3 regions of the Rhizobium sp. LjRoot254 genome follow, and region 1 is predicted to be linked to each of the others. Evidence: predicted binding sites of a transcription regulator. Region 1 holds the regulator's gene; each other region holds the start of a gene.

Region 1 (6,432 bases):
TTCCAGCCATGCTTGGCCTCCGCTGGCATTTCGCCGAACGTCTGCTCGTAGCCGAGCGGCTGAAATACCGGATCATAGCCGAAGCCGAGATTGCCGCGCGGCGGCCAGACGATATGGCCTTCCACCTCGCCACGGAAAATCTCGGTATGGCCATCCGGCCAGGCGAGGCAAAGCACGCTGACGAACCGCCCGGTGCGCTTATCAGGCGTGGTCGCACCCTTCTCGGCCAGCGCTTTCTCGACCTTCTGCATGGCCATGTTGAAATCGCGGCTGCCGTCTTCGCGCTCCGCCCAATTGGCGGTGTAGACGCCCGGTGCGCCATCCAGCGCATCGACCGCAAGCCCGGAATCGTCAGAGAGTGCGGGTAGGCCCGAGGCCATTGCGGAAGCAAGCGCCTTGATCCGGGCATTCTCTTCGTAGGTCGTACCTGTCTCGTCCGGTTCGGCGAATTTGAGGTCGGCCGCCGACTTCGCCTCGAAGCCCAGCGGCCCGATCAGGTCGCGGATTTCACTGATCTTGCCCGCATTGTGGCTGGCAACCACGATCGTCTTGGTATCGAGCTTGCGCATTCAAAGTCCCCAGATGCGAGCTTCGGTGAATTCGAGCGAATTGCCCGCCGGATCGCGAAAATAGATCGAGCGCCCGCCCTGCGGCCACTCCATGTCGGATTCGATTTCGACGCCCGCCGCCGTCAGCCGGTCGCGCCAACCGTCCAATTCATCGGCCTCGGCCTTGAAGCAGAGATGACCAGGCCCATGCGCGCCATGTGGCGGCACCGGCAGCTGGCCGACCTTGTAGGGAATGATGGTCTCGGCCGGGTTGAAGATCAGCAGCACGCCCGGACCGCATTTGAAGAAGACGTGCCGGTTGCCCGCCCGCGCGATCTTTTCCAGCCCCAGGACATCGGCATAAAAGCGCTCGGCGGCATCGAGATCGCTAGCATAGAGTGCGGATTCGAGGATTTGTGCCGGCGCCTTTGCCATCTTCCTTCTCTGGCATCCCTCTCAGGCGATCGCCTGCTTCTGCATTTCGACCAGTTCGGACACGCCCTGCTTGGCGAGACCCATCAGCGTATGGAGTTCTTCCTCGCTGAACGGGGCGCCTTCCGCGGTGCCCTGGATCTCCACGAAGCCGCCGGTGCCGGTCATGACGAAATTCGCATCCGTCTCGGCCGAGGAGTCTTCGAGATAATCGAGGTCCAGAACCGGCTGGTTGGCGAAGATGCCGCAGGAAATGGCCGCGACGTGGTCCTTCAGGACCTTCTCGACCTTCAGCATGTTGCGGGCTTCCATCCACTTCAGGCAATCGTGAAGCGCGATCCAGCCGCCGGTGATCGATGCCGTGCGGGTGCCGCCATCGGCCTGGATGACATCGCAATCGACCGTGATCTGGCGTTCGCCGAGCGATTCCAGGCTGACCACGGCGCGCAGCGACCGGCCGATGAGACGCTGGATCTCCTGCGTGCGGCCGCCCTGCTTGCCGGATGTCGCCTCGCGGCGCATGCGGTCGCCGGTCGAGCGCGGCAGCATGCCGTATTCGGCGGTCACCCAGCCCTTGCCGCTGTTGCGCAGCCATGCCGGCGGCTTTTCCTCGACGCTTGCGGTGCAAAGCACATGGGTGTCGCCGAACTTGACCAGGCAGGAGCCTTCGGCGTGCTTGGAGAAGCCGCGCTCGAAGCTTACCTTGCGCATTTGGTCTGTCTTCCGTCCGGATGGCCGCATGTCTTCCTGCTCCTGATCTCTTCAAAGCATGCCTCATAAGCGGACGGGGTCGGTTTTGCAAAGGAAAAGGGTTGAAATTCCTTTTGCGTGGACGCTGGAACAACTATATTCCAAGCCATGGGAATGAGTAGGTCACTGGCATGAAGGGTATGGACGAGCGGTCCGGTGAAATCTTCCGGCGGATCGTCGAAAGCTATCTGGGCAGCGGCGAGCCTCTGGGCTCCCGTTCGTTGTCGCGTCTGCTGCCCATGTCGCTGTCGCCGGCGTCGGTGCGCAATGTAATGAGCGATCTGGAAGAGCTGGGGCTTATCTATTCACCGCATACATCCGCCGGCCGGCTGCCGACCCAGTTGGGCCTGCGCTTCTTCGTGGACGCCTTCATGCAGGTCGGCCATCTCTCGGAGGAGGAGCGGCTGCAGATCGATCGCCAGATTCGGCCCCCCAATCGCGACTTCCCCGTCGAGAGCGCACTCAACGAAGCGAGCCAGATCCTGTCTTCCGTATCGCGCGGGGCGGGTCTGGTGATCACCGCCAAGAGCGATACGCTGGTCAAGCATGTCGAATTCATCCGGCTGTCGCCTGAAAAGGCGCTCGCCGTGCTGGTCGGCGACCAGGACGAGATCGAAAACCGCATCATCTCGCTGCCAACTGGCACGACGTCTTCGCAACTGACGGCGGCGGCGAATTTTCTCAACGCGCATCTCTCGGGCTTGACGCTGGCCGAGGCGCGCGTGCGCATCGACAAGCTCAAGGAAACCATCCGCGCCGAGCTTGACCAGCTTTCGAGCGATCTGGTCGAGCGTGGCCTCGCCGTATGGTCCGGTGGCGCCAATGATGGCCGCTCGGCGCAGCTCATCGTGCGAGGGCGCGCCAACCTGCTCGAAGGGGTCGAGGGTGCCGAGGATATCGACCGGTTGAGATTGCTTTTCGACGACCTCGAAAAGAAGGAATCGCTTTCCGACATCCTCAACCTTGCCGAAGGCGGGCAGGGCGTGCGGATATTCATCGGATCGGAGAACACGCTGTTTTCGATGTCCGGTTCCTCGCTGATCGTCGCACCCTACAAGAACAGCGAGGACCGCATCATCGGCGCCGTCGGCGTGATCGGTCCGACCCGGCTCAACTATTCCCGCGTCGTGCCGATGGTCGACTACACCGCCCAGCTCATATCGCGGCTCGCCGGCAAGACGCCCTGAACCAAGCACTTTGCGGCACGTTTCTTGCTCTTAAGCCTTGATTTTTTGACGGCAAAGCTCGATATCCGCAGCAACCCAAGCAAGATAGAGAACTTTCGGAGACCGTGATGACGGACGACAACAAGAACGCTTACGAAACGGAGGCCCAGGAAGCCGTGGCCGGTGCTGAGACGCCCGACGCTGCCCAGGCCGCCGATGCGCAGGCTGAAGCGCCCGCCGAACTCGATCCCATCGAGGTATTGAAGGCCGAGAATGCCGAGCTGAAGGACAAGTTCCTGCGGCTGGCCGCCGAGATGGACAATCTTCGCCGCCGCACCGAGCGCGAAGTGAAGGACGCCAAGACCTATTCCGCCGCCGCCTTCGCGCGCGACATGCTGTCCGTATCGGACAATCTCCGCCGTGCGCTGGACGCCATTCCGGCGGAAGCCCGCGCCGCCGGCGATGCCGGCTTTCTGGCACTGGTCGAAGGTGTCGAGATGACCGAGCGCGCCATGCTTTCGGCACTCGAGCGCCATGGCGTCAAGAAGATCGAGCCCGCCGGCCAGAAATTCGACCCGCATTTCCACCAGGCGATGTTCGAGGTTCCCAATGCGGACCTGCCGAACAACACCGTGATCCAGGTCGTGCAAGATGGCTACGTGATCGGCGAGCGCGTGTTGCGCCCCGCCATGGTCGGCGTTTCCAAGGGCGGCCCCAAGGCCGAAGCGCCCAGCGCCACCGAGAACGCGGGCTGATCAAGGCCTCAGGCGACAACCGGCGCTGATATCGCCTTCAGCACCGCGACCGCTTCGGCCGGCGAGAGCTTCACTTGAAGCCCGCGCTGGCCGCCATTCATATAGACCAGTTCATGCGCCATCGCTTCGGCTTCGAAGACCGTCGGCACGGCCTTCTTCTGGCCGAACGGCGAGATGCCGCCGACGACGTAACCGGTAACCTTCTCCGCATTCGCAGGCTTCATCATGTTGGCGGACTTGCCCTTGAAGGCCGCCGCGAGCTTCTTCATGCTTACCTCGCGGTCGGACGGCACGACGACGCAGACCGGCTTGCCATCCACCTCTGCCATCAGCGTTTTCAGCACGATCGACGGCGAGACTCTGAGCGATTCCGCCGCCTGCATGCCGATCTTGTCGGCATCCGGATCGTAGTCGTAGGTCAGGACCTCGAATGTGGCCTTGGCAGCCGCAAGCGCCAGCGTGGCACGGGTGGACTTGGACATGCTCAACTCGCCCGCTTCTCCAGGATTGCTTCATAGATGGCCGGCTTGAAGCCGTTCAGGATCGTCTCGCCGGCAATCAACACCGGCCGTTTGATCATCGTCGGCTCGCGGGTCATCAGCGAAATCGCCTTGTCCTCGTCAAGGCCGGCCTTGTCGGCATCGGGCAGTTCCTTGAATGTGGTGCTCGCCTTGTTGAGCACCTTCTCCCAGCCGACGCTGTCGCACCAGGCTTTGACGACCTTCGTATCGATGCCTTCGGCGCGGTAATCGTGAAAGTCATAGGCGATGCCGTGCGACTTCAGCCAGTCGAAGGCCTTCTTCATCGTGTCGCAGTTCTTGATCCCGTAGATTCTGACCGTCATTCGCCCATTCCTATGCCTCTATTCCGCCTGTCTTTATCACAAAGCACAGCGCGGAAAAGTCCAGGCGAGATGCACTATTTCGTGTTTCTACTTCAGCGATTCTTAACGGCAGAAAGGCTAGATAGCGGGCAGCCGTCCTTCCTCCGCTGGCGGCTTCCGGGGACACTTGATGGAATCGACCTCCGCCCTATCCTTCCTGTTGCCGATCATGATGGTGACATTCTCAGCCGTGTTCGTGGTTCTGTCGCGCTTCAATGTGCCGTCGGGCAGGGCGTGGGGATTGGGCTTCGGTTTCAGCGCGCTCGGATTCATGGCGTCGGTCGTGCCGCTGCCGGTGGAAATCGGCGCGCTTTCAGGTGATGCTTTCTTCGTCGCGGGCTTCTTCTTCTATGCCGAGGCTCTCCTCGTACAGTTTTCGATGCCGCTCTACCGGCGCGAACGCGCGGCGTTCATGCTGGCCTATCTTCTCATCGACCTCTATGTCGTGCTCGTCGAGCGCAGCCTGCATGCCGAACTCTTTCTCAACGATGTCGCCACCTCCTGCCTGCTCGGTTTCGCCCTGCTGAAGGTGATGGACCGCGCGACCAAGCTCGCCGACCGTGCGCTGATCGTCATGAGCAGCCTTGTGGTGCTCGACACATTGGCGCGGGTCATGGTGTTCGTCTTCTTCGTCAAATCGAGCGATCGGCTGGAGGATTTCGCGACGTCGTCATACGCCTGGGCCATGCAGATCACGACCAGTGCGGTCGGCCTGCTCTTTGCGCTCTCCGTTTTGGGTTCGATCACCGCGGCCACGCTTCTGCGCTATCGCGATGCAGCCGACCGCGACCCGCTGACGGGCCTTTATAACCGGCGCGGCTTCGATGGCGCGCTGGCGCCGAAGAAGCATTCCGGGCGGTATGAGGGTACTGTGCTGATCTGCGATATCGATCATTTCAAGCAGGTCAACGACCGTTTCGGGCATGGTGCAGGCGATCGGGTGATCGCCGAGCTGGCGGCCGAACTCGGCAACAGCCTGCCCGCCCACGCCATCTCGGCACGCTTCGGCGGTGAGGAATTCGTGATCTTCATTCCGGGTGCCAGCCTTGCCGAAGGCGGCGTGCTGGCGCAATCGATCCGGATCCGTTTCGCGGCGCGGGACTGGCGCCACATTGCCATCGACCGGCAGATCACCGTGAGTTTCGGCGTCGCCACGATCGGCGAAAGCGAAGCCTCGCCGGTGGAAGCCATGGTCAGGGCAGACGAGTGCCTTTATGCCGCCAAGGCCGCCGGTCGCAACCAGGTCGTGCTCGAAGGCGGCCGCTTCGAGCTTCGCTCTGCACCTGAACAGCTCATCGAAGCCGCTGAGCGCCTCCGTGCCGCCAACGCCTGAATGTTGCAGGCGCATCGATCAATTCCTCAGCGGCCATAGAAATTCATAGCGCCCCTGTCCCAGCAGGCTGTGGATAAGCCATACCTCGTTCACCGTCCATGTAATCGGGGTTGGAAGCTGGTGATCCTCGATCGGCGCATGGTGATAGAGCAGCGTCATATGCGGCCGGAACGTCGGATTGTAGCCGATGTCCAGGCCGACGCCATAGAGTGCATCGGCTAGTCGTGCCGTGAGCTTCAGCAGCCCGATGTTTTCGCCATTACTGCACAAGACGACAGGCCGCGCCGCTTCTTGCTTGAAGGTCATGATGCGGTCGAACGTGATGGTAAAGGGCTCGAAACGGGCCTTGTCGATCGCCTCCCTTGCCGTGAAAATCATGCTGTCTTCCAGATCTTCGCTGTGGCCAAGATTGATCAGACTCACATGGAGCCGCCTGGATGACAACGGCTGACGATGGGCGCGATACATGTCTCGGATATCCCGGGCGACGGTATGCACCTGACGGGCGGTTGCCTCGTCCGGGCGCAGCGCGGTAAACAGATTGCTGCCCGTGGGCCGCCTTGTC
Region 2 (6,432 bases), 420 kb from region 1:
GGGCATGCCGCCGCCAGGCGCATCACGCTTTGGCAGTTCCGCGATCATGGCTTCGGTGGTCACCAGCAGGCCGGCAACGGAAGCTGCATTCTGCAGCGCGGTGCGGACAACCTTGACCGGGTCGACAATACCCATGGTGATCATGTCGCCATATTCGCTAGTCTGGGCGTTGTAGCCCCAGTTGTCTTCGTTCTTTTCAAGGATGCGGCCGACAACGATCGAGGCTTCGTCACCGGCGTTCTCGGCGATCTGGCGGGTGAGTGACTGCAGCGCCTTGCGGACGATGTTGATGCCGGCGTTTTGGTCGTCGTTTTCACCCTTGATATCAAGAACGACAGAGGCTCTGAGCAGTGCCGTACCGCCACCGGGAACAATACCTTCTTCGACGGCAGCGCGGGTCGCGTTGAGCGCGTCGTCGATGCGGTCCTTCTTTTCCTTGACTTCGACTTCCGTCGAGCCGCCGACGCGGATCACGGCGACGCCGCCAGCGAGCTTGGCAAGACGTTCCTGCAGCTTCTCGCGGTCGTAGTCGGAGGTGGTTTCCTCGATCTGCGCCTTGATCTGGGTGACGCGGCCTTCGATGTCGGACTTCTGGCCGGCACCGTCGACGATCGTGGTGTTTTCCTTGGTGATCGACACCTTCTTGGCGCGGCCCAGCATGTCGAGGGTCACGTTTTCGAGCTTGACGCCGATGTCTTCGGAGATCACCGTACCACCGGTCAGGATGGCAAGGTCTTCGAGCATGGCCTTGCGGCGGTCGCCGAAGCCCGGAGCTTTGACGGCAGCGATCTTGAGGCCGCCACGGAGCTTGTTGACGACGAGCGTAGCAAGCGCTTCGCCTTCGACGTCCTCGGAAATGATTAGGAGCGGCTTACCGGCCTGCACGACCGCTTCTAGGATTGGTAGCATCGCTTGGAGATTCGAGAGCTTCTTCTCATGAAGGAGCACATACGCATCCTCGAGTTCAGCCAGCATCTTTTCGGCGTTGGTCACGAAATACGGCGAGAGGTAGCCGCGGTCGAACTGCATGCCTTCGACGACTTCGAGTTCGGTTTCGGCGGTCTTGGCTTCTTCAACCGTGATGACGCCTTCATTGCCGACCTTCTGCATGGCCTCGGCGATATAGCCGCCGATTTCCTTCTCACCATTGGCGGAGATCGTGCCAACCTGGGCGATCTCCTCGGATGTGCTGATCTTCTTGGCTTTGGCAAGGAGATCCTTCACCACGGCCGTAACCGCAAGATCGATGCCGCGCTTCAGATCCATCGGGTTCATGCCGGCGGCAACCGCCTTGTTGCCTTCGCGAACGATGGCCTGGGCCAGAACCGTCGCGGTCGTGGTGCCGTCGCCGGCGACGTCGTTGGTCTTCGAAGCGACTTCGCGGACCATCTGGGCGCCCATGTTCTCGAACTTGTCGTCAAGTTCGATTTCCTTGGCGACGGCGACACCATCCTTGGTAATGCGCGGAGCGCCATAGGACTTGTCGATGATGACGTTGCGGCCCTTCGGACCGAGGGTGACCTTCACCGCGTCTGCGAGGATGTCGACGCCGCGCAGCATCTTTTCGCGTGCAGTGCGACCGAATTTGATTTCTTTTGCAGCCATGATGAAAACTCCCGAGCAAATTGCTCATTGGCTAGTATGGGTGGATGAAACGATCAGGCGATGACGCCCATAATGTCGCTTTCCTTCATGATCAGAAGGTCTTCGCCATTGAGCTTGACTTCGGTGCCCGACCACTTGCCGAACAGGATCCGGTCGCCTGCCTTGACATCAAGGGCGACGAGATTGCCGCTGTCGTCGCGAATGCCGGAGCCGACGGCGACGACTTCGCCTTCCTGCGGCTTTTCCTTCGCGGTGTCAGGGATGATGATGCCGCCTTTGGTCTTTGCTTCGGCTTCGATGCGCCGGATCACGACACGATCGTGCAGCGGCCGGAAATTGATATCCGTCATTCTAAACATCCTCGATGAAATGGGCTTTTGGCGCCGCGATGGGCCAATTTCACTGTCTTAGCACTCTCTGGGTGAGAGTGCTAGCACTATAAATTTCAAGCGAGCCGATTGGACCCGCCCAAGTGATCAATCGCCGGAGAAGTCTGGCGGCAGGCTGCCCGTTTTGAACAGAATCACGGGGTCATCGTAGATTTCGGCGTCGGCATCATGAGATTGCTCAAACGCCACCGTGCCAGCCCTGCTTTCCGAAAGTCGTTTCGCAAGGGTCGACCGCGATCTCGGCCGTCTTGCTCAGCCTTGGCTGGTCGGCGACGAGCGACCGCCCGCGTTGCTGAAAGCCGATCGTAACGAATGATTTGGTCATGTCTGACATCTCTTGCTACCGCGCAATGTCGACCAAAGCGGTGATAGGCGAAAGTGGCCCCTTCGCGGGAATTTTGTATCGAGGCTAGGCTGACCCTCACTACGGCCTTGCCGCGGCCACATGTTCCGCTTCCTTGAGGAGCCGCTTTGATCTGAGATCGACGGTCTTGCGTTCTCGCTCCAACTGCTCGTGCCGGGTGATTTCCGCGGCCACATGGTTGGTGGCGCTTTGCCGGCGTTGCCTTGGTATTTCCGGTATCGGTCTTGCCATCAAGCCGCCATTGTCAACATTTGGGGAATGGCATCGTCCGCACCCGACGAATTGTCGCTGGGGCTGAAGGCGGGGAAACCCAGCATGATGCGTCGCACGACCGTGGCATGGCTACTGACGAGCCGCATGGGCTGCCGGGTCGGTCTCGCCTCCGAGGCTAACGCTCCGCCTTCATTTTCCCATGCCTTGATATCGGCAAGTTCACCCGCTCGCACCCGCTCCGACATGTCCTGATAGAGATGATGGAACAGTTCGAATCTCAACTCCATTTCCGTCGAAATGCCCTGCTTAAAGCACCCGATGAGAAATCGCGATGCGGCCAGTCTCGCCGAATGGGAGGTTTCACCATGCCTGTCATGAAGGCCGGCATTATCGAGGACGCGCCTGAGCATATTCAAATCGTCGAGTGTAAAGTGCTGCTGGATCGTGGAAGACAAAATGTCCTCCTTTGTCGGGGCTAGGCTCGATGGCCGCCCTTTCGCGACGGCGCCCTGATAAACGGCCATCGACGAGTCACCTGCTCTTTAATCGGCGGGCGCACAACAAAATAGCGAACCATCGGGTAAAGTGCGCGCTGGAGTGGCCACTTGCCGACGCGACGCCGCAGGCGCGGTTCGTCCCTTCAGGCACAATGGATACCCCAAATGAGCAATGTTGACGAGCTGTTCGACCTCAATCAGGTAGAGGCGATCACCAGTGATCTACGTTTGCTTTGCCAGGATCTTGCCGACCGGCTTCACGCCAGCGATCTGTCTGCGGCTCTGGAGTTTGCAGATAGCCTCAGGTCGCAACGAATCTCGGCCCACACATTCGTCGAATGGTTCCGGGAAAATATGATTCAACGTCTTAATCCGCCCGCGAGGACCAGAATGATTTCGTTCGAAGGCCCGATACACAAAACGCACTAGGCAGTGCCCGATTGGAACCAAAAGCCCAGATGGAGACGTCATGACCGAACAGACGCAAGCGCCTGACGAAGCTGCCAAACTACCTATTCCCACGCGCCGACAGGAAGCTGAAAGCGCCTATGCCGCGATCGTCGACGAGGAACGTCGAGCCCTTGTCGAGAAAAACATGCGTCATCGATCGATGCGGTTGTTCAAGTAGCCCCAACGAGGCTATTTCAAGGTGGTTGGCGGAGGTCCTACATCACTCCGTTCTTGCCGTGGGTTCGGATTTCTTGAACCAAAAGTTGACAATCCACGAAAAGATCTCTATTTATGGTTATATCGATATTTGCTTGCTGAGCTTTGGTTACGCGCGATTTGCACCGCGCCCTGAACGAACCTTCCTTTCAAAAATCGCTGTCACCATCCGCAGTGCTTATGCGTTGCGGTCGTTCAATATGCTATGAAAGGGTTCAACATGACCACTGGCACAGTTAAATGGTTCAATGCCACCAAGGGCTTCGGCTTCATTCAGCCTGACGACGGCGGCGCTGACGCCTTCGTCCACATCTCGGCCGTCGAACGCGCCGGAATGCGCGAAATCGTCGAAGGCCAGAAGATCGGCTACGACATGGAGCGCGACAACAAGTCGGGCAAGATGTCGGCCTGCAATCTTCAGGCCGCTTAAATCGGCATCCGCTCTCCCGTGACCACGGATGTACTGGCACTGCTGAGAGCGAGATACCAACCGAGGTCAGGCTAGCTGCCTGGCCTTTTTCATTTTTGCTCGCTCCGACGAGCCACCATTTTCTGGAACGACCCCATGACACAGACACACAGCCGATCCCGGCAACAGGCGGAAATTGCTTTCGGCAAGACACAAACAGAATTCTTCGCCCGCGGACAAGCGATGGCGGTGCTTGACTCCATTGCTAGTGCGCGAGACGAAAAGACCTCGCGGCTGCGAGAAGCCCGTAAGGCGAAGGAATTGTCGGCCAGGCTTTCAGCGGCCACCGCGCTTATTGGAAAACGCGCCAAGAAAGCCTGACTCTGTATTCAAGCCTGCAAAAGTCCAACTCGCAAATTCATGCCTTGATGACGGCTGTTTACAGATAGGGCCATGATGATCGATTCCAAAATCTTCGTTGGGCTTAGATCCACGAGAAAAAAGTCGGCTCTACACAGCGAGCCCGCAGGTCCGAAATGCCAATGGGATGGCTGCGAAAGCAATGGGACGCACCGTGCGCCCGTCGGGCGCGACGCCGAAGGCCTTTATCTGTTCTTCTGCCTTGCACACGTCAAGGAATACAATAAGGGGTATAATTTTGCGGCTGATCTCTCCAACGATGATATTGCCCGCTATCAGCGAGAAGCACGGACGGGTGGGCGTCAGACCTGGGGAACAGTCGTCCAAGAGGCCGTCGGGACGCCGATACCGTCCACTGCCCGCTCTGGTTCTGCCAAGGCCTTGAATGCGCGCAAAACTGCAATGCAGCGCCAGGCCCACAAGAGCAATCCTCAGGTACGGAGACTCAAGGTGCTTGAAGCGAAGGCTCTGGAGACGCTTGGCCTTGCGGGGGACGCATCGCCGCAGGAGATCAGGAGCCGCTACAAGGAGCGGCTCAAAATGCACCATCCTGACACCAACGAGGGAAACCGCGCCTCTGAGGACGCACTTCGCGCCTCGATCGAGGCGCATAAGGTCCTTAAAATGAATGGGTTTTGTTGACAGCGAGCGCGGTTAAGTGTGCGCCCACGCGTGTCGAATGGAGAAGAAGATCGATGACTTCCACGTCCGGCGTTCATGACGCAAGCCGCAGTGATGAAGCGTCCTGGCTGAAGGTTCTCGCGAAATATCGACAGCCCAATTCCGGCCGCAGCGCTCTCGAGCTCGCAGTGACCGCAATTCCGTTCGTTGTGTTATGGACGCTTGCCGTATCGGCGGTCTGGCATGAAATGTGGTGGGGCATGATTTTGACGGTGCCCGCCGCGGCGTTCCTGTTGCGGCTGTTCATGATCCAGCATGATTGTGGCCACGGCTCCTTCTTCGGCCGCCGCGGGCTCGACGACTGGACTGGCCGAACGATCGGTGTGCTGACCTTGACACCATATGACTATTGGCGCCGCGCGCATGCAGAGCATCATGCGTCCGCCGGAAATCTAGACGAACGCGGCATCGGTGACATCACCACGCTCACAATCGACGAGTACGAAGCCCTCTCGCGTTGGAGCCGCCTTGGTTATCGCCTTTATCGGCATCCACTCGTCATGTTCGGAGTCGGACCGGCGTGGCTTTTCCTGATCAAACAACGGTTGCCCTTCGGTATGTTTCGGTCGGGCTACTTGCCATGGGCGTCGACGATAGCAACAAATGTGGCGGTCGCCGTTCTCATCGGTGCGATGATCTGGATCACCGGTCTCTTGCCGTTTCTGACCGTGCATCTGCCGATCACTTTGATGGCCGCCGCGGCAGGCGTCTGGCTGTTTTACGTCCAGCACCAGTTCGAGGAGACACACTGGTCGAAGAAGCCGGAGTGGCAGTTCCAAACGGCTGCGCTGCACGGCGCATCGCATTACGACCTTCCATTCCCGCTCAAATGGATCACCGGGAACATCGGCATTCACCACATCCATCATCTGTCGAGCCGTGTGCCTTTCTATCGGCTGCCCGAAGTGCTGCGAGATCATCCTGAACTGGCCGGTCTCGGCCGCATCACGCTTTGGCAGAGCTTTCGCTGCGTCAGACTCACACTCTGGGATGAGAGAAATGCTCGGCTAGTCTCGTTCAAAGAGGCAGCCAAACGCCTTGGCTAATTCAAGTGCTGGGCGCTGATCTTCCGAACGATAAGTAGCACACTACGCGTTCGCCTAACCTAAGCAGACGCGCAGCTTTCAGGAAATCGCCGGGTTTGCTTGAATGGCCGATATGGACGCGCAAAGCGGAAATCATTGCCGC
Region 3 (6,432 bases), 4.1 Mb from region 1:
GGCGGCGAAACACTACGACACCGCTTTTCTCGCTGACTGCACGCTTTACACCAGCACGGAGCCGTGCGCGATGTGCTCCGGGGCGATTTACTGGTCAGGCATCGGGCGGATGGTGTTTGCGTGTTCCGAAACGCGGCTTGGCGAGATCGCCGGGATCGGGTTGAACGTACCGAGCCGGGCGGTGTTGCAAACCGGCGCGCGCATCGTCACCGTCGTCGGTCCGACGAACCTTGAAGAGGAAGCCGCCGCAATACATCAGGAATTCTGGCCCAAACATCTGGGCAAGGCATAGAGCCTCGTCATCGACCTGTCCTGAAGGCCACTTGCTTCTCTGTTTTGCCATCAATCCGCCACTGTCGACGACAGTTTCTTCAGTTGTGTCTACCACATTGACAACTGCTTCGATGAATCCGATGGTAGCAATCGTGCAACTGGAAGGAGATTTTCCATGTCGAGTCGAGCCGCAATCCTCACATCTCTCGCACTTCTAGGGTCCGTGGCAATCTTCACGGCGGCGACGCCGGCTTCGGCATTGACGATGAAAGAGTGCAGTTCCAAATACAAGATCGCCCAGAAGGACGGGTCGGCCAAGAACGTGAAGTGGAACGACTTCCGCAAGGCACAGTGCGGCGCCGACGCGACCGCCGAGCCGGATGTCTCGATGGATGCCGACGAGGAACCGGAAAAGGCGACGGTTGCCGCTCCCAAGGGTGTCCAGTTCCCCAAGGCGATATCAGCGAAATATTCGTCCGAATCCGCTGGCAAGGGGCGTCTCCACACCTGCGTCGATGCCTATCACCAGAACAAGGCCAACAATACGCTGGGTTCGCTGAAATGGATCCAGAAGGGCGGCGGCTATTACAGCCTGTGCAACACGAAATTGAAGTCGTCTTCGTGATGGGTCTCTTCGATGGCCTCTCAGGAATGCTCGAAAATGCTATCAGCTCGCATGCCGGCGGGTTGAGCGGCCTGATGTCGGATGCGTTCAACGGCATGGGCGGGCTCAATGGCGTGCTCGCCAAGCTCAATGATGCCGGGCTCGGTCCGCAGGTCAATTCATGGCTCGGTAAGGGCGACAATGTGCCTGTTAGTGCCGAGGAAATCAGTTCGGTGCTGGGCAGTGAACAGTTGCTGCAACTGGCCGGCAAGCTCGGCATCCCTATGGATCAGGTTGCCAACGTGCTGGCCAACCAGTTGCCGGCGGTCGTCGACCAGGCAAGCCCGAACGGCACGCTTGAAACGGCTTGATTGCGGTTGTTATTGACAACAACAAGGGGGCGCGCCCCGCGAGGTCGCGCCCCTTCTCATTGTCTGTCAAGCCGCTGAGATTGGCTCTCAGGCGAGCCCCGAATATTTCAACGCCATGCCCGCCGCGCCGCAGATCGCCAGGGTGGCGAAGGTCCCGGCCTTGAGGCGGAAGAGCAGGATGGCGGAGGCGAGTGCCAGAACCAGTGCGGCGGGGTCGATCGTTGCCCATTCGGGTGATACGACCGCGAAGGGTCCGGCTCGGACCGTGTCCACGCGGGCGAAGAGCACATGCAGCGCAAACCAGATCGCGAGATTGAGGATCACTCCGGTCACCGCTGCCGAAATCGCCGCAAGCGCGCTGGCCAGGGCCTTGTTCTCCCTGAGCTTCTCGATCCATGGCGCGCCGAGGAAAATCCACAGGAAGCACGGCACGAAGGTCACCCATGTCGTGAGGATCGCGCCCGTGATGCCACCCGCCAGCGGCGGCAGGCCACCGGGATTGCGGTAGGCCGCCATGAAGCCGGTGAAGGTGAGCACCAGCACCAGCGGCCCCGGCGTCGTCTCGGCGAGCGCCAGCCCGTCGAGCATCTCGCCCGGCCGCAGCCAGTGATAATGATCCACCGCCTGCTGGGCGACATAGGAGAGCACGGCATAGGCGCCGCCGAAGGTCACCACCGCCATCTTGGAAAAGAAGCTGCCGATCTCCGAGTATTGTCCGGGATTGCCCGCCATCCAGATGAGGACGAAGGGCAGCGCCCATAAAGCGCCCCAGAGAATGACGGCAGCCAGCGCGCCTTTCGGCGAGGCGCGATGGTCCGTACGCAGGTTGTCGGCGACTTCGACCGCTGCGCCATGCCCGATTGCCGGCGTCTTGGCGCCGGTCCGGAACAGGACATAGCCGGCGATACCCGCCAGCAGGATCACCAGCGGGAAGGGCGCGTTCATGAGGAAAAGCGCGAGGAACGCGAAGAGCGCGATCGCCCTCATGGCATTGGTCTTCAGCGACCTTTTGCCGATCCTGATCACCGCTTCGATGACGATGGCAAGCACCGCCGCCTTCAGCCCGAAGAACAGGCTGCCGAGCCAATCGGTCTGCCCCCACAGCGCGTAAGCCGTGGACAAGCCCAGCATGACGAGAAAGCCAGGCAGCACGAACAGCGTTCCGGCCACCACGCCGCCGCGCCAGCCATGCATGAGCCAGCCGATATAGGTCGCCAGCTGCTGCGCCTCAGGCCCCGGCAGCAGCATGCAGAAATTCAGCGCATGCATGAAGCGGCTCTCGGATATCCAGCGCCGCTCGTCGACCAGTTCCTTGTGCATCAGCGCGATCTGGCCCGCCGGTCCACCGAAGGAGAGAAACCCGATCTTCGCCCAGACACGGGTCGCTTCGGAGAAGGATGGAGCCTCGGCCGGAGCTGCCTGCTCCGGACGGGCCGCGGTTTCAACGCCCACGATCATGGCTTGGCCCGCCTCGGCGCGTGCGCTTCCCAAGTGTGGCGCTCTTCCGTCGCGTCGCGCGCCCAGCGATAGAAGGCGTCATAGACCAGCATGCCGTCTTCCAATTGCGCAAGGTCGCTCGAATGCATGCGGGAGAGGCCGAGCGACACCGCCAGCAGCCCCGCGGCCTGGGGTGCGAGATCGTGGCGATCCGTGTCGGCTCCGCGCACAACCTCGGCAAGCCGATGGAGTGCGGGAATGTCGAGCGCGAATTCCTCGATCATGGTGTCGAAGGTGCAGGTCTCGCCGCGATGGCTCCAGAAGACGCCCTCGATGTCGAAGGGCGTGGCGCCGAACTTCTCGGTTACCGCCTCGACCTCGGACGCGGTGACGAACAGGAACCTTGCCTGCGGATCGACGAAACGCCGGATCAGCCAGGGGCAGGCGATGCGGTCGATCTTCGGACGCGAGCGGGTGACCCAGAGCGTGGCGCCGGTCACCGCGCCGCCAGGAATCCGCGCCACCGGCACCATCGGCAGGCCGGCCTCGATCCAGGCTTCCGTGCCGCCGTCGAGAACTTCCGCTGATGCGCCGGCGAGCCTGAGGAAGGCCGCCACGCCCTCGGAGAGCTTCTTGCCGCGCTTGCAGGACACGACGACCTGGGTTCCAGCAAAATTGCGGGCCCAGGTATCGGCGGTGGAATAATCAAGTCGGGTCGAGGAGGGGATGAGCGATGGAACCGCGGCGAAATCGTCGTCGTCGCGTACGTCAATGATAACAGGGGATTGGGGTGTGCCGATGAGCTTGAAAAGCTTGTCGACCGAAATCAAACCAAAGTTCGCCATGGGTTTGCTCCGCAATTGGAAATCGGGATGCGAAACTGCAGCATGACGCCTCGTGGAGTATTCGCACACTCCATGGGCAATGTCTTGCGGCAAATGAGGCTCGATGTCAACGCTGGCTGGAGACGAGTGTGGCAGTCGCGGGAGGGATTTGCACGGCTGCAGGTCTGTGGCATCATGCAATGAATATTGGAGCACGACGATGTCTTCTGTAGCCCATATGATGCCTGACGAAGTAGCCGTCGAAACCGCCGAGGGAGTAATGGGCGGAGAGCCGGTGATCTCAGGCACGCGCGTACCCGTCGAGACGATCCTGATTTACCTCAAGACTGGAAGCTCGGCGCGTGAAATTTACGAGGATTTCCCAACCCTGCCCGCCGGCAGCGTCGAGGCAGCAAGAGCTTGGGCGATACGTACGCTCGGAAAACACTGGCAGGATAAGCTCGGCCGAAACGGCTTTGCGCGTTGACGCTTAAATTCTTCATTGATGAATGTGTATTGTGTTTGCATGTGGCAACGGCGGTTGCCGCGAGTTAAGCCCCTCCCCCTTGTGGGGAGGGGTTTGGGGCGGGGTCTTGATGTAATGAGGGCACTTCCATGCCGCATTCCAATGTCGAACCGGAAACGCGAAAGCGCGCACGAGCGCTACGCCATGATCGGACCAAGGCCGAACAGCGAATGTGGAACATGCTCCGCGACCTCAAGCCGTATGGCGCCCGGTTCCGGCGTGAGACACCCATCGGTCCCTATATCGCGGATTTTGCTTGGCTGTCGGTCCGCGTGATCGTCGAGGTCGATGGGGACACGCACGAGACGGCGCATGGTAAGGCGCACGATATAAAGAGGGATGCCTTCCTGAAGGCGCAGGGCGTCACTGTGCTCCGGTTCGACAATGGACAGGTGATCGATGGACCTGACCATGTGTTCATTGAGATCGAACGCAGTCTGCGGCATCTGCTCAAAGGGTATCCGGAGGACCCTGTACCGTTTTGAAGAAAGACCCCGCCCCAAACCCCTCCCCACAAGGGGGAGGGGCTTAACCTGCCGCCTTGCCCTGCCCAGATCAATGTCACAATGTGGGGCGATGCGGGTGTCATAGGTGGTCTGACAATCCGGGACCAGCACCTCCAGCAGAACGGCGCGCAGGGCAGGTCCGTCGCGTTCACCATTCCGTCAAAAATATTTCACAGGCCGATCCTTGACTCACGAACACGTGAAGCCTAAATCCACGCCGCTAGCACTCCAAGGAGACGAGTGCTAACAATCCATTCATCCGGAGAAGACCCGGCAATCTATTTGATCGAGGAAACTAACGATGGCAGACATCAATTTCCGTCCGCTCCATGACCGCGTCGTCGTACGCCGCGTGGAATCCGAAGAAAAGACCAAGGGCGGCATCATCATCCCCGACACCGCCAAGGAAAAGCCGCAGGAAGGCGAAATCGTCGCTGTCGGCTCCGGCATTCGTGACGACAAGGGCTCGCTCGTTGCTCTTGATGTCAAGGCCGGCGACCGCGTTCTGTTCGGCAAGTGGTCGGGCACCGAAGTCAAGGTGAACGGCGAAGACCTTCTGATCATGAAGGAATCCGACATCATGGGCGTTATCGGCTGATTGCCGTATCCCTTCAATCCATGACAACCAATGGGCACTGAGCCCGGGAGTTTTCTAAAATGGCTGCAAAAGAAATCAAGTTTGGCCGCACCGCACGCGAAAAGATGCTGCGCGGCGTCGACATTCTCGCTGACGCGGTGAAGGTCACCCTCGGTCCCAAGGGCCGCAACGTCATCATCGACAAGTCCTTCGGCGCTCCGCGCATCACCAAGGACGGCGTCTCGGTCGCCAAGGAAATCGAACTTGAAGACAAGTTCGAGAACATGGGCGCCCAGATGGTCCGCGAAGTCGCTTCGAAGACCAACGACATCGCTGGTGACGGCACCACGACCGCGACGGTTCTCGCCGCCTCGATCATCCGCGAAGGCAACAAGGCCGTTGCCGCCGGCATGAACCCGATGGACCTCAAGCGCGGCATCGACCTCGCTGTCTCCGAAGTCGTCAAGGATCTCGCCCGCAAGGCCAAGAAGATCTCGACCTCGGAAGAAGTCGCACAGGTCGGCACGATCTCCGCAAACGGCGACAAGCAGGTCGGTCTCGACATTGCCGAAGCCATGCAGAAGGTCGGCAATGAAGGCGTCATCACGGTTGAAGAAGCCAAGACCGCCGAAACCGAACTCGAAGTCGTCGAAGGCATGCAGTTCGATCGCGGCTACCTCTCGCCGTATTTCGTGACCAACGCCGAGAAGATGGTCGCCGATCTCGACGACGTCTACGTGCTGCTGCACGAAAAGAAGCTCTCGAACCTCCAGGCCATGCTGCCGGTGCTCGAAGCTGTCGTCCAGACCTCGCGTCCGCTGCTCATCATTGCTGAAGACGTCGAAGGCGAAGCCCTTGCAACGCTCGTCGTCAACAAGCTCCGTGGCGGCCTCAAGATCGCTGCCGTCAAGGCTCCCGGCTTCGGCGACCGCCGCAAGGCCATGCTCGAAGACATCGCCATCCTGACCGGCGGCACCGTGATCTCCGAAGACATCGGCATCAAGCTCGAAAACGTGACCCTCGACATGCTGGGCCGCGCCAAGAAGGTGTCGATCACCAAGGAAAACACCACGATCGTCGACGGTGCCGGCCAGAAGTCCGACATTGAAGGCCGCGTCACCCAGATCAAGGCGCAGATCGAGGAAACCACCTCCGACTACGACCGCGAAAAGCTGCAGGAACGTCTTGCCAAGCTCGCTGGCGGCGTTGCCGTGATCCGCGTCGGCGGCTCGACGGAAGTCGAAGTCAAGGAAAAGAAGGACCGCATCGACGACGCGCTCAACGCGACCCGCGCTGCCGTTCAGGAAGGCATCG

The links. The regulator HrcA, encoded in region 1, represses chaperone genes, less so after heat shock. The targets are predictions, from matches to a motif close to GTTAGCACTCNCNNNNNGNGAGTGCTAAC.
Positions count from the first base shown of each region.
Region 2: groES (co-chaperone GroES) is a predicted target of HrcA. The motif match lies at 2,012-2,040, and genes of this name have one in related genera.
Region 3: groES (co-chaperone GroES) is a predicted target of HrcA. The motif match lies at 4,761-4,789, and genes of this name have one in related genera.

Region 1 covers NZ_CAXUSM020000001.1:4,389,492-4,395,923, reverse strand. Annotated here, with positions in the region: gene ACSQ26_RS21670 (non-canonical purine NTP pyrophosphatase) at 1-569, opposite strand, end outside; gene ACSQ26_RS21665 (VOC family protein) at 570-983, opposite strand; gene rph (ribonuclease PH) at 1,005-1,721, opposite strand; gene hrcA (heat-inducible transcriptional repressor HrcA) at 1,862-2,917, shown strand; gene grpE (nucleotide exchange factor GrpE) at 3,025-3,651, shown strand; gene ybaK (Cys-tRNA(Pro) deacylase) at 3,660-4,133, opposite strand; gene ACSQ26_RS21640 (arsenate reductase) at 4,136-4,495, opposite strand; gene ACSQ26_RS21635 (GGDEF domain-containing protein) at 4,665-5,867, shown strand; gene ACSQ26_RS21630 (2'-5' RNA ligase family protein) at 5,886-6,432, opposite strand, start outside.
Region 2 covers NZ_CAXUSM020000001.1:3,967,765-3,974,196, forward strand. Annotated here, with positions in the region: gene groL (chaperonin GroEL) at 1-1,605, opposite strand, end outside; gene groES (co-chaperone GroES) at 1,659-1,955, opposite strand; gene ACSQ26_RS19560 (hypothetical protein) at 2,173-2,319, opposite strand; gene ACSQ26_RS19565 (hypothetical protein) at 2,589-3,095, opposite strand; gene ACSQ26_RS19570 (hypothetical protein) at 3,234-3,497, shown strand; gene ACSQ26_RS19575 (hypothetical protein) at 3,538-3,696, shown strand; gene ACSQ26_RS19580 (cold-shock protein) at 3,955-4,164, shown strand; gene ACSQ26_RS19585 (hypothetical protein) at 4,300-4,524, shown strand; gene ACSQ26_RS19590 (J domain-containing protein) at 4,597-5,205, shown strand; gene ACSQ26_RS19595 (fatty acid desaturase) at 5,259-6,290, shown strand.
Region 3 covers NZ_CAXUSM020000001.1:248,223-254,654, forward strand. Annotated here, with positions in the region: gene ACSQ26_RS01265 (nucleoside deaminase) at 1-292, shown strand, start outside; gene ACSQ26_RS01270 (hypothetical protein) at 449-898, shown strand; gene ACSQ26_RS01275 (YidB family protein) at 898-1,248, shown strand; gene chrA (chromate efflux transporter) at 1,336-2,706, opposite strand; gene ACSQ26_RS01285 (chromate resistance protein ChrB domain-containing protein) at 2,703-3,530, opposite strand; gene ACSQ26_RS01290 (DUF433 domain-containing protein) at 3,730-3,996, shown strand; gene ACSQ26_RS01295 (endonuclease domain-containing protein) at 4,125-4,520, shown strand; gene groES (co-chaperone GroES) at 4,843-5,139, shown strand; gene groL (chaperonin GroEL) at 5,199-6,432, shown strand, end outside.